DNA from 2 places in the Aestuarierythrobacter aquiaggeris genome. Region 1 is predicted to be linked to the other one. Evidence: predicted binding sites of a transcription regulator. Region 1 holds the regulator's gene; the other holds the start of a gene.
What was found. Region 1 encodes LexA, which represses DNA repair genes until DNA is damaged. Its sites were predicted from a motif close to GTTCCNCNCTTGTTCT; they were not measured.

Region 1 (5,827 bases):
TTGGCTTCCATCGCGGCTGCATCGCTTTGGCGCGAGCGCGTATTCCGGGTAAATCTGAGACTGGCCGTTGTGACGCTGGGCCTGGTCGTTGCAGCAGGGATTTCGGTCATCTGGGCGCGGTCCGAATTGGTCGGCGCCGAACCGATCGACTATCCAAAAGTGGTGCGGTTCGACGCAAAGATACTTGAACGCGAAGAACAGCCCGCCCGCGGCAGGGTCAGGCTTGTTGTGGCGATGCGTGATGCCGAAAGCGGATCTGCCCGGCGGCTACGCGTCAATCTACCGGCCGAACACGATGTTGATGGATTGGAAGAAGGCGCCGTCGTGCGGATGCGCGCACGGCTGATGCCGCCAGCGCCCCCGATGCTGCCGGGCGGCTATGATTTTGCGCGTACTGCCTGGTTTGCCGGGTTTGCCGCAACGGGAAGCGTTCTCGGAGAAGTCGAGGTCAGGCAAAGGGCGGACGAGAGCGGCCTTCTGGCCCCCCTTCAGCGGTTTCTGTCCGCGCATGTGCGGCGCAATCTGGATGGCTCGGCCGGGTCGATCGCTGCAGCTTTCGCGTCAGGTGACCGGGGAGCAATTTCAAATGCCGATGAAGAAGCCATGCGCGATGCCGGGCTTACACACCTGCTTTCCATCAGCGGTTTGCACGTCAGCGCCGTGATCGCCGGCGCATATTATGTGGCCATAACCCTGCTGGCGCTTTGGCCATGGTTGGCGCTGAGGGTGCGGTTGCCGCTTGCTGCGGCGGCCTTCGCGGCATTGGCCGGCATCGGGTACACGCTTCTGACTGGATCGGAGGTACCGACAATCAGAAGCTGCGTCGGAGCTGTCCTGATCCTCATCGCATTGGCGATGGGGCGTGAACCGCTTTCACTGCGAATGGTATCGGTTGCCGCACTGTTTGTGCTGCTTCTGTGGCCGGAAACGCTGGTGGGGCCGAGCTTTCAAATGAGCTTTTCAGCAGTCATCGCGATCATCGCACTTCACAATTCGGAACCTGTCAGGCAATTCCTTGCCCCTCGTGAGGAGCGTTGGATCTCGCGAACCGGGCGGCGGGCGTTTATGTTGCTTGTCACCGGGTTGGTGATCGAAATAGCGTTGATGCCAATCGTCATGTTCCATTTTCATCGGGCCGGGCTTTACGGCGCACTTGCCAACGTAATCGCTATTCCGCTGACAACCTTTGTCTCTATGCCGCTTATCGCGATTGCCCTCACTTTAGACATTGCAGGGATTGGCGCCCCGTTTTGGTGGCTAGCGGGTAAATCGCTCGATCTGATGCTGGCTATTGCCCACTTCACTTCCGCACAACCCGGCGCGGTTAAACTGGCGCCGCATATGGGCACGGGCCTATTTGCGCTGTTTTTGGCGGGATCGCTATGGCTTGCCCTGTGGAGGGGGAAGGGACGACTGTACGGGCTTTTCCCCGTTTTGGCGGGTGCAATCGGGGTATTCAACTTGTCGGCCCCGGATGTGCTGGTGTCGAGTGATGGGCGCCATGTCGGGATCGCAGGGGAAGGGGATATACTGCTGATGCTGCGCGATAGTCGAAGCAGTTATGCCAGCGATAACCTTCAGGAAATGGCAGGTCTTTCGGGCCAGATTATCGCTCTCGATCGCTGGCCTGGGGCGCGGTGCAGCAGAGATTTTTGCACGATCACCATCGTGAGAGAGGGTAAAGCGTGGTCAATTCTGATGGCCAGAAGCAAGGACCTAGTTGAAGAGAGCGCATTGGCCGCTGCTTGCGAGGCATCCGATATCGTGGTTGCAGACCGCTTTCTTCCCCGCAGTTGCCAGCCCAAATGGCTCAAGGCCGATCGCAGGACCCTGGCACAATCGGGCGGATTAGCCCTCTTTCTGGGAAAACAACGCATCGACCGGGTCAGCGACACGCAGGGCCGACACGGTTGGTGGCAACCCTGGGAACCGGGCAAACGCTAATCAAGCCAAAGACTGCCGGCCAGCAGGCCTGACGCGGCCACCGACACAAAACGGTACCTTTAGTGATAGCGGCGGAGCAATCCCGCCAGCTTGCCCTGAACTTCCACTTGCCCGGGTTCGTAAATTTGCGGCGAGTAGGAGGAGTTGGCCGGGTCAAGACAGATTTTGCCACCTTCCTTACGCAGATATTTCAACGTGGCTTCGGTGTTATCGACCAGAGCGACAACGATTTCGCCGTCGCGCGCTGTATCGGTGCGTTTCACCAGCGCGAAATCACCATCGAAAATACCCGCTTCGATCATTGAATCGCCTGAAACTTCCAACGCATAATGCTCACCAGGGCCGAGCAGAGCAGCAGGAACAGGAAGGCTCGTATGATCTTCAAACGCTTCGATCGGGGCCCCCGCCGCAATCCGGCCATGGAGTGGTATCTCGATCACATCATTTGCAGGCTGCGGCCGATTGGCCAACGGCGGCACAATCTTGCGTCCGATCACATCATTTGCTGCAACCGATCCCGCTTGCCCCGCACTCGCATCCTCTGGCTGTTTCAAAACTTCCAGAGCGCGCGCACGGTTGGGTAGCCGCCGGATAAAGCCCCGTTCCTCGAGCGCCGAAATCAGACGGTGCACACCTGATTTTGACTTGAGATCCAGCGCATCCTTCATCTCCTCGAAAGATGGCGAAATGCCCGTTTCTTCAAGCCGTAACTGAATAAAACGGATTAATTCGTGCTGTTTGGCAGTCAGCATAATCGGGTCGCTCCCTGGTTGCCCGCATCAATATCCGCACCCTGACGCAAACAGGTCAGCTAGTGAACGAATGAGGAACAAGTAAGCAACATTTTGAAAAGTGTCAAGCGGACGGGGCACAATGCTGATTATTCTGAGCGAACTAGCCGCTTCTGTGCCAGTCGCCCGATTTGCCGCCGGTTTTATCGCACAGCCGAAGGTTGCCGATCGTCATGGATTTATCGACCGCTTTCACCATGTCGTAAATTGTGAGTAATGCGATCGATGTTGCTGTCAAAGCTTCCATTTCGACGCCTGTTTTGCCGGTCAGCTTCACGGTGGCCGCGACGATAATCCCGCGCTCGTCCGAACGGAAATCGATCACGACAGAATCCAGCGCGAGCGGATGGCACAGGGGTATGAGGCGAGCAGTATCTTTTGCAGCCATGATACCGGCGATACGGGCGGCTGCCAGCACGTCGCCCTTCGGCGCGTCGCCATCGGTAATTGCAGATAGTGCCTTATCGGACATATCGATCCTGCCTTCGGCAACAGCGCTCCGCAATGTCTCGGCCTTGCCGCCGACATCGACCATGCGCGCATTGCCGGAGGCATCGAGGTGGGTGAGCCTGCTCATGATGCCAGCAAAGCGCGGGTTGCGGTTTCGAGATCCTGATGCCGCATCAAACTTTCCCCAACAAGAAAACAGCGGACCCCGGATCCTGACAACCGAAGGAGATCCGCATTGTTCGATATCCCGCTCTCACCGACCAGAATGGTGCCTTCAGGTGCCAGCGATGCAAGTTTTTCCGTAATCGTCAAATCAGTTTCGAATGTCTTCAAATTACGGTTGTTCACGCCGATCAAACGCGTTTCGAGCTTTGCAGCACGTTCCATTTCAGCCGCGTCGTGGACTTCGACAAGAACATCCATTCCAGCTTCTGTTGCAGCGCACTCAATCTCGCGCATTTGGTCATCGTCCAGCGCAGCGACGATAATCAGGATGGCATCCGCACCAATTGCCCTGGATTCGACAACTTGCCATGGGTCCACCATGAAATCTTTCCGCAGAACCGGAAGACTGCAAGCCTTGCGGGCTTCGATCAGATAATCTTCATGCCCTTGAAAGTATTGCGAATCCGTTAGAACCGACAGGCAGGCTGCACCGCCACGCTCATAGCTTGCGGCGTGACCAGCGGGGTCGAAATCCTCCCGGATAAGGCCTTTGGAGGGTGACGCTTGCTTGATCTCGGCGATCAAACCGAAGCCGCTGCGGGATGCGGCGGCAAGCGCAGCGGTGAAGCCGCGCGGTTGCCCCTGCTCACCAGCTTGCTGTTCCAGACCGGCACGCGAAAGCAGCCGTTTCCTGATCGCTACTTCGGAGCGTTTGGTTGCGCAGATTTCTTCGAGTTTGTTCATTTGACCGACTTGATCCAGCAATCGAGAAGAGTGTTGGCGAGCCCCTTGTCCAGCGCTTCGGCAGCCTCTTCGACACCATCGGGCCAGCTTTGCACTTCGCCTGCCACCATCAATGCAGCGGCGGCGTTAAACAGAACGGCATCACGGTACGGACCCGGTGCACCCATGAGCAAAGCGCGCAGTGCGGCCGCATTATGGGCGGCATCGCCGCCACGGATCGCTTCGACCGGTGCGCGTTGCAGCCCGGCCTCAGCTGCATCCATGCGCTTCATTTCGAAATCGTTGCCACTGACGTCTGCCATTTCGTTTCCGCCGGCGAGACTAAGTTCGTCCAGACCTTCATCACCCGATACGATCAGGGTGTGTCCCGTGCCGAGCTGTGCCATTGCGCCGGCATATATGGGCACATAAGCTGGCCTCGCTATGCCGATCAGCTGGTTGCTGACACGAGCCGGGTTCGAAAGTGGACCCATCAGATTGAAAATTGTCCGTTTGCCGATTTTTTGCCTGATCGGCTGGATCCTGCCCATTGCCGGATGGTGGTTTTTTGCAAACAGAAAACAAATGCCGAGATCACCCAACGTATCCTCCGCAGTTCGTCCTGCCGCATCCATATCCAGCCCGAGCGCCTCCAGCGTATCCGCCGCACCCGCCTTCGATGATGCTGCACGATTGCCGTGTTTTGCCACGGGCACGCCGCAAGCCGCAACCACCAGACTTACCGCTGTCGAAACGTTTAGCGTGTGGTGCCCATCACCGCCCGTACCGCAAACATCAATGGCGTTGGCAGGCGCCTTGATTGGTATAAGCCGGGCGCGCAATGCCCGGGCGGCACCGGCAATTTCATCGGCAGTTTCGCCGCGGGTAGATAGGTCGATGAGGAACCTTTCTATTTCGCTCTCGGTCGTTTCGCCGTCGAGCAGGCGTCCGAACGCTTCTTCCGCTTCGGCGGCGTTCAGATGTGCGTCAATCGGGGGGAGGGTGCTCATGGCTGTAATTCTACCTCGATACCGCAAATTGCCAGAAAATTAGCGAGCAGATCATGTCCGTGCTGTGTCGCAATGCTTTCGGGGTGAAACTGGACGCCGTGGATCGGCAAAGTCTTGTGCCGAAAGCCCATGATATGATCATCATCCGATCGCGCGTTCGGCACCAGTTGATCGCTGGCATTTTTCACGATCAGCGAATGATAACGGGTCGCCTGGAATGGTGACGGCAGACGGGCGAACACACCTGAACCATCATGCATTATCGGCGACGTTTTACCATGCATGAGCCCGCCGCGCACGACTTCGCCCCCAAAGTACTGGCCGATCGCCTGGTGGCCCAGGCAAACCCCGAGCAGCGGCATTTCGGCATCCGCGCACGCGGCAACGATATCCAGCGACACACCCGCCAGATCCGGTGTGCAGGGGCCTGGCGAAATCAAGATACCCTTGGCTCCGGTCCGAAGCGCATCGGCAGCAGAGACGTCATCGTTACGTTCGACTTTGACCTCAGCACCCAGTTCCATCAGATAATGCACCAGATTGAACGTGAAACTGTCGTAATTGTCGATGACGAGGATCATTGCCCGATTCCCCCCGGCGCTGGCTTCCCGCGCTTTTCCACGACGATCATCGGGCCAAGAGGGGGCCCCAGATCGAGCCGTCCCCTGGCAGGATCCCAAAGCGAAGACACTGTTCCGTCCAGAAAAAGTGCATTGGGAACATCCAGCCCGTCGCGATAAAATC
Region 2 (5,827 bases), 930 kb from region 1:
GGCTGCCTAACTGGTGCAGGTGCAGAGCGACGCTTCGAAACTATCACTTCGCGTGGATTGGCGGCACGGTACGCTGAAGGCTTCTCAAACTGCGAACCCCAAATACCAATTTTCAAATCGCGAGCGCGCGTTTCGTATTTCACGTAGGCTGTACTGAATTGAGTAAGCGAGACGGCCATGCCGCCTTTCACCATCTCAGCACCAATATCGTATCCGCTTGTTCGGCAGGACGCGACTATGCGGTCATACTGGTCAATGTCGCGCTGTGTGCAGACAATCGAACGGTTTGAGACGAGTTGGGTCAGCACGGCTTTGGCTTCTTGACCACACTGCCACGCCTCATCACTGCGCTGGCAGGTCTGCGACAACTCTGGCGCATCGATGCCATGGATACGTATCGAAAACCCGGCGAGCTCCAAACTATCGCCGTCCACCACCTGCGCTTGACCAGTGATAATCTGCGCATTTGCGCTTGTCGAAAATAGCAAAAGAGCGAGGGTGACAACCTTCATGACCGCCGCTTTTTACCTGTCAGATAAAGCATAGTAAATCACGTGATCCATTTTTGAGCGTCCGCTCAGAAATCAGAAATCAGAAATTTGATGATCCGGCAATACTTGGCCGATACTAAAGACGGTGGCTGGCCAAAAAATTGCAGCTTTCTTCTGGAAATGGGCCGGTTTCGGACTGGCTGGTTCCCGTCATCAAAGAGCGGAAATCCGTCATTCGGCTTACGACCCAATTGCGGTCATTCAGCAGCGCTCTAGTTCGAGTAAAACTGCGTCGCACCGTCATCAGTCTGCACTTCGCTGAAATCCTGAATGTCAGGAATGCGACCGAACGCGATTTTCGCACCAAGGTAGCCACCGGGCAGCGCGACCCTGGGGCCATATGACACTGCCGACGGTCCATGTTTCGCGCGTAATTGGTCCATGACATTACTTAGGCGATCGCGCCTACCGGGATCATCGGATGCATGTCGCGGCGGATCAGCATCCGCCAGATCGGTGAACAGATCACGCTGTATTTCAGCTTCAGCCAGTAGCCCGTGAAGCATGACGCTCACGGACCTGGGCTTGAAGCCTGCCTCCGCTGCGCTTCGCTGCAAGCCTTTGGATAGTGCCTCTAATAACGCCCGGTCATTGCGAGTGGCAGCGAAGGGGATTTCGCAGCTCCAGCGCAGCTTTTTGTCCTGTCTGGATCGTGCGGGGTAGTAATTTCCGCCACGCATACTGACCGTCATTTTCGAAGCGTTCTGGTCAGTTCTCCGCAGCCGCCGCGCTGCGCTCAAGGTGAGCTGTCGGGCGCATTCACGCACTTTGTCCGGTGTCCGCCAGTCAGGGGGCAGATTTCGGCTATGGCCAAACATACGCTTGATCGTCGGCGGTCTTTCGACGTGCAGGCCGTGCAGTTCATTCCAGAACCGTTCGCCTTCAACATTCCCCCATATCGCCCGGGCCTGCTTGCGCTCGGTCGCCCACAGCGCCCCGACAGAATGAATGCCTGCCGCGTTAAGGCGCGTTTCTATCCCCTCGGACACGCCCGGTAGGTCGCGCAGCTGCAGATGGTCGATCTGACGTGGTAATTGGTCTGTGCGAAGCTGGACGAACCCATCGGGCTTGTTCATTTCTGCAGCAATCTTCGCAAGCAATTCGGTGCGGGCAATGCCGATTGAACAAGTCAGCACTTCGCTGAAGGTCTCTGCAAGCTTCCGTTTGATTGCTTGAGCAAGAGTCTCGGCAGTTGATCCTTCGGAATGAAGCAGGTGGCAAACGACTTCGTCGATAGAACGCACCGTCGCAACCGGCACGCACGCCTCGATGGCTGTCAGGATTCGCTGGTGCAACCGCACATACGCATCTGGCCGCGCAACGACGAAAATCATTGCGGGCGCGATTTCCCGGGCCGCCACAACCGTCGCGCCAGAAGGAACGCCCAATGCCTTTGCTTCCCGGCTCATGGCTATGCAGCCCGTGCCCGGCGAGTCCAAGGGTACAACACCCACCGGCTTGCCTCGCAAAGCCGGGTTAAAATGTTGCTCCGCCGACGCAAAGAAGCTGTCGAAATCTAGGTACAAACGCTGTGCGTCCGCTGCGCTTTCCACTGTTTGACGATTCGTGATCATTCCAGCAAAATAGAACAAAAATAGAACATGGACAATTGGAACCGGCGACCGATTGGGTGATTGTTGTTGATGAAGAAGTATCCGCCCGCGTCTTGGAATGCGGATGTTCTGATATCTTTAGCGCGCACGCTAGGACTTGCCGCAGCGTGCATATATGCGATCTAGTGCCGATCGCGAAAGTGTATTCATGAGCCGACTGCCGAGCGAATTTCTCAATGACGAATTGTTTGGGCGGGCGATGGCCCTGAACGATGCACCGATCGACATCGGCGGCAAATATGTCTTGGTATGGTTGCAGCAAACCTTGCGCGGTCATGACCACCCCACAATCGATGCCGGCGTCCAGATTGCCAACGAACTGGGAATACCGGCGCTCGTCTAGCACGGTTTGCGAGAGGATTATCCGCACGCCTCTGCAAGGCTTCACGGCTTCATCATTGGTGCGAGCCGCGAAATGGGCCGAACACTTCGCAAGCGCGGCATTGCCTGTGTGCAGCATGTTGAACGTCCGTCCGCGAAAGTGAAGGGCCTCGTATACAAACTGGCAGCGGACGCTGCCTGTGTGGTCACGGATTCGCACGCGACTTTCGTGGGGAACTGGCAGGCGCACCGGCTTGCCGAAAGGTCAGCGAAAGCGCTGGTGGCGGTCGATGCGACACGGCTGGTTCCGCACAAACTGTTGCCGTCAAGGTTGGGCGCGACAAAGGCATTTCGCGCTGCTCACGGTCCTCTGCGTGACCAGTGTCTGGCTGCACGCATTCAGATCGATCCCCTTGTCGAGCCTTACGACGGCCCTCTGCCCTATGAACCCGATTGTCTGGCGGATTTGGATGACGACGATGTCGCGAACCTGATAGCCGAATGCCGCATCGATCAGTCTCTTCCCGTGAGCAAGGAGCATCCGGCCACCGCTTCCGCGGTCCAGCAGAGGATTGAAGCGCTAACCGGCTCAATTATCACCCGCTACAAGTGAACCCGTAACAATCCGGCGGGGTCCGGGGCGGGAAGTCAACTCTCGCCATACCTGCATTTCGGCATGACCAGCCCATTCGAGATAATGCGCGCGATCTTCGCTGCAGATGTAAGCAAGACAGTCCGCTATAAGTTTGTGGACGAGCTGCTCACTTGGCGCGAATGGTGCCATTGGCGCGTTGCGGAAAAGCCCGAGCTTATCAGTTATCAGTCGCTTCCAACCTCGGCGAAAAAGACGCTGGAAGCGCACGCGAGCGACCCGCGCGAAACCATTTCCCTCGGTGATTTGATACATGGCCGGACGCCAGACGAAACCTGGAATGCTGCGCAGCGCCAATGGCTGGCGACAGGCTGGATGCACAACAACCTGCGTATGTATTGGGCTAAACAGATACTCAAATGGACGCAGAGCCCGCAGATGGCCTGGGCCACCGCGTGCTATCTGAACGACCGCCTCTCACTCGATGGCCGCGACCCGGCTACCTATGTGATGATGCGCTGGGCGTTTGGTGAAGCGCGACCCGGCTATAGCCAGCAGCCGATCTACGGCTGGGTCAGCACAAAGGGCGATGGTGCGTTACGCAAGCGCGCAGGCGTGCCGGAGTGGTTAAACAAAATGGCTTCATCGGAGATACCCCAAGTCGTGGTTCCCGAAATCGGCAATTGGGAATCCATGTATATTGAAGGCCTGAGCGATCACGATGAAAGAGGAGAGCAGGCGGTCGGCTAAGCTGATCGTTTTTTTGCCCTATTCGAGTTTGTGGGGGCCCCGCGGTGCATCGCTTCCGGCAAAGTCTCCTTGCTTACGGGACTTGCGGCGATAAAAAACGCGATAAGGATTAGCGCGCCGCAGTTGCGGGAGAAGAGGGGTAAAGTGGACGACATTCGCATTATCAAGCCACAATCCGGAGACGGGTTTCGCTTAGCAAAAGATCAATCGTTGGCAGTCGATGATACTTACGTCGAGCAGCCCGGCGATCGTACTCGATTTACAGCCGAGTCGGATTTGATGGTGGGGCTGGCATCGTGTTCGGCTCCGCTATCGAATATTGGCGCGTTCAAGCAGATCCATTACTCCATCAGCGACGGACCAGAAGCATGATAACTGAGCTTTTCCTCAAGGGGCGTCTGCGGCACGCGATGCGCGCAGAAGAGCAAGAAGCCGTCGAGGATGCTATCGATCACACCATACATCTAGGCGGCCGCGAAAAGCTGGTCGAGCGCGGTGAAAGGGTCGATTATAGCTATTATCTCGTCGAAGGCTCGATGATGCGGTTTATCGACGATCGACGTGGGTTTAGGCAGATCGTCGGGCTCCAGGTTCCAGGTGACTGGGTCGACCTTCATTCATTCCCGATGAAGCGGCTCGATCACGATGTCCAGGAACTCGCCCCTGCCAAGCTAGCAGTCTATAAACACGATTGCCTGCAAGAATTGATCGAGAAGCACCCCCGTCTCGCAAGGATCATGTGGTTCTCCACTCTGCTGGATGCAGCGATGCACCGCGAATGGATATTCCGGCTTGGCCGGCTCAACGCCGAGGGCCGCATCGCGCACACGATTTGCGAACTTATCGAGCGGGTGAGAATGGTGGGTTTGTATGACGAAGGCAAATTCCCATTCCCTCTCACTCAGCAGGATTTCGGAGAAATCTGCGGCATCACGACCGTCCACTCCAACCGCACCATGAGACTGCTGAGGGAACGCGAATTGCTACGCTACGACGAAGGTGCGCGCACATTAACCATCCTCGACGAGAGCGGGTTAAAGTCGGTCGGGGAATTTGACGCCGCTTACCTTTACGGCGCGGGCGAACTGCATCTTACCAATCCCTACTGACGGGCACCACTATAACAATCATTGGTGTGATTTGAGGTAACTTCGCTTCGTTAAGCGCGTATGGAACGAACACAGAACCAACGCGGCAAATTCTGCCGCGTCCTGGCGTCATCCGCTTAGCGAGTATCCCCTTTGTTTACCCAGCTCACCACTCCTTTGCCCGTCCACGTTACCGATAAGGGTCCCGGACTGGCTTTCGCGGTCATTGATTACGGCCCTGAGCACAATCTGCTCTGGATCACTGCGCTGGATGATGGTGGAGAGATCTGGTGCGCGCCCAACCCTATGGTTAGGATGCAAGCTAATTGGTCCATGGGGCGATCCAAGGGTATCGAAACAGCTATTGGCTCCGGCAGTGCCGAGAGCGAGCACGTTGGATGATTGCTGTCACCAAGTGGGATGAAATCGTCAACGATGGCGACAAGGACTGCAAAGCCGGCGAAGTCGAGATGCGCGACATCGCCCGTGGATTTGCCGGGGCGTTGTTTGTTTCACTTCCATTGCTGTTCACGATGGAGATGTGGCAGATTGCGCGCACGATGCCCGACTGGGTGCTGCTTGCTTTTCTCGCACTCGCACTCGGCCTTAGTAAGCTCTATCTCGACTTTGCTGGATTCCGCAAATGGGCCTGGCAGCGTTCACATTGGTGGGACGCGCTTGTTGCAATGGGCATCGGAGTGATCGCCAGCACGGTCACACTGTTTGTCACAGGCACGCTTCATCTGGGTCTCGATCCTTACCTGATGGCGAAACTGGTCGCACTTGAAACCGTCCCGATGAGCATCGGGGCCGCAGTCGCCATTAATCAGTTGGGTGGAGGCGACAGCAAGGGCACTGACGCGACGGGCCTTAGGCTCGACCTCAGGGTGGTACTTGGCAGCCTGCTTGGCG

Region 2: WFP06_RS01930 (Y-family DNA polymerase) is a predicted target of LexA. The motif match lies at 2,137-2,152, and genes of this name have one in related genera.

The regions. Positions count from the first base shown of each region.
Region 1 is NZ_JBANRL010000001.1:1,332,860-1,338,686, forward strand. Features, by position in the region: gene WFP06_RS06485 (ComEC/Rec2 family competence protein) at 1-1,944, shown strand, start outside; gene lexA (transcriptional repressor LexA) at 2,004-2,696, opposite strand; gene moaC (cyclic pyranopterin monophosphate synthase MoaC) at 2,839-3,312, opposite strand; gene trpC (indole-3-glycerol phosphate synthase TrpC) at 3,309-4,094, opposite strand; gene trpD (anthranilate phosphoribosyltransferase) at 4,091-5,083, opposite strand; gene WFP06_RS06510 (anthranilate synthase component II) at 5,080-5,664, opposite strand; gene WFP06_RS06515 (phosphodiester glycosidase family protein) at 5,661-5,827, opposite strand, start outside.
Region 2 is NZ_JBANRL010000001.1:404,050-409,876, forward strand. Features, by position in the region: gene WFP06_RS01925 (thermonuclease family protein) at 1-512, opposite strand, end outside; gene WFP06_RS01930 (Y-family DNA polymerase) at 764-2,125, opposite strand; gene WFP06_RS01935 (hypothetical protein) at 2,313-2,507, shown strand; gene WFP06_RS01940 (hypothetical protein) at 2,646-3,098, shown strand; gene WFP06_RS01945 (hypothetical protein) at 3,183-3,827, shown strand; gene WFP06_RS01950 (hypothetical protein) at 3,972-4,199, shown strand; gene WFP06_RS01955 (Crp/Fnr family transcriptional regulator) at 4,196-4,936, shown strand; gene WFP06_RS01960 (hypothetical protein) at 5,069-5,317, shown strand; partial or broken gene WFP06_RS01965 (DUF2391 family protein) at 5,386-5,827, shown strand, end outside.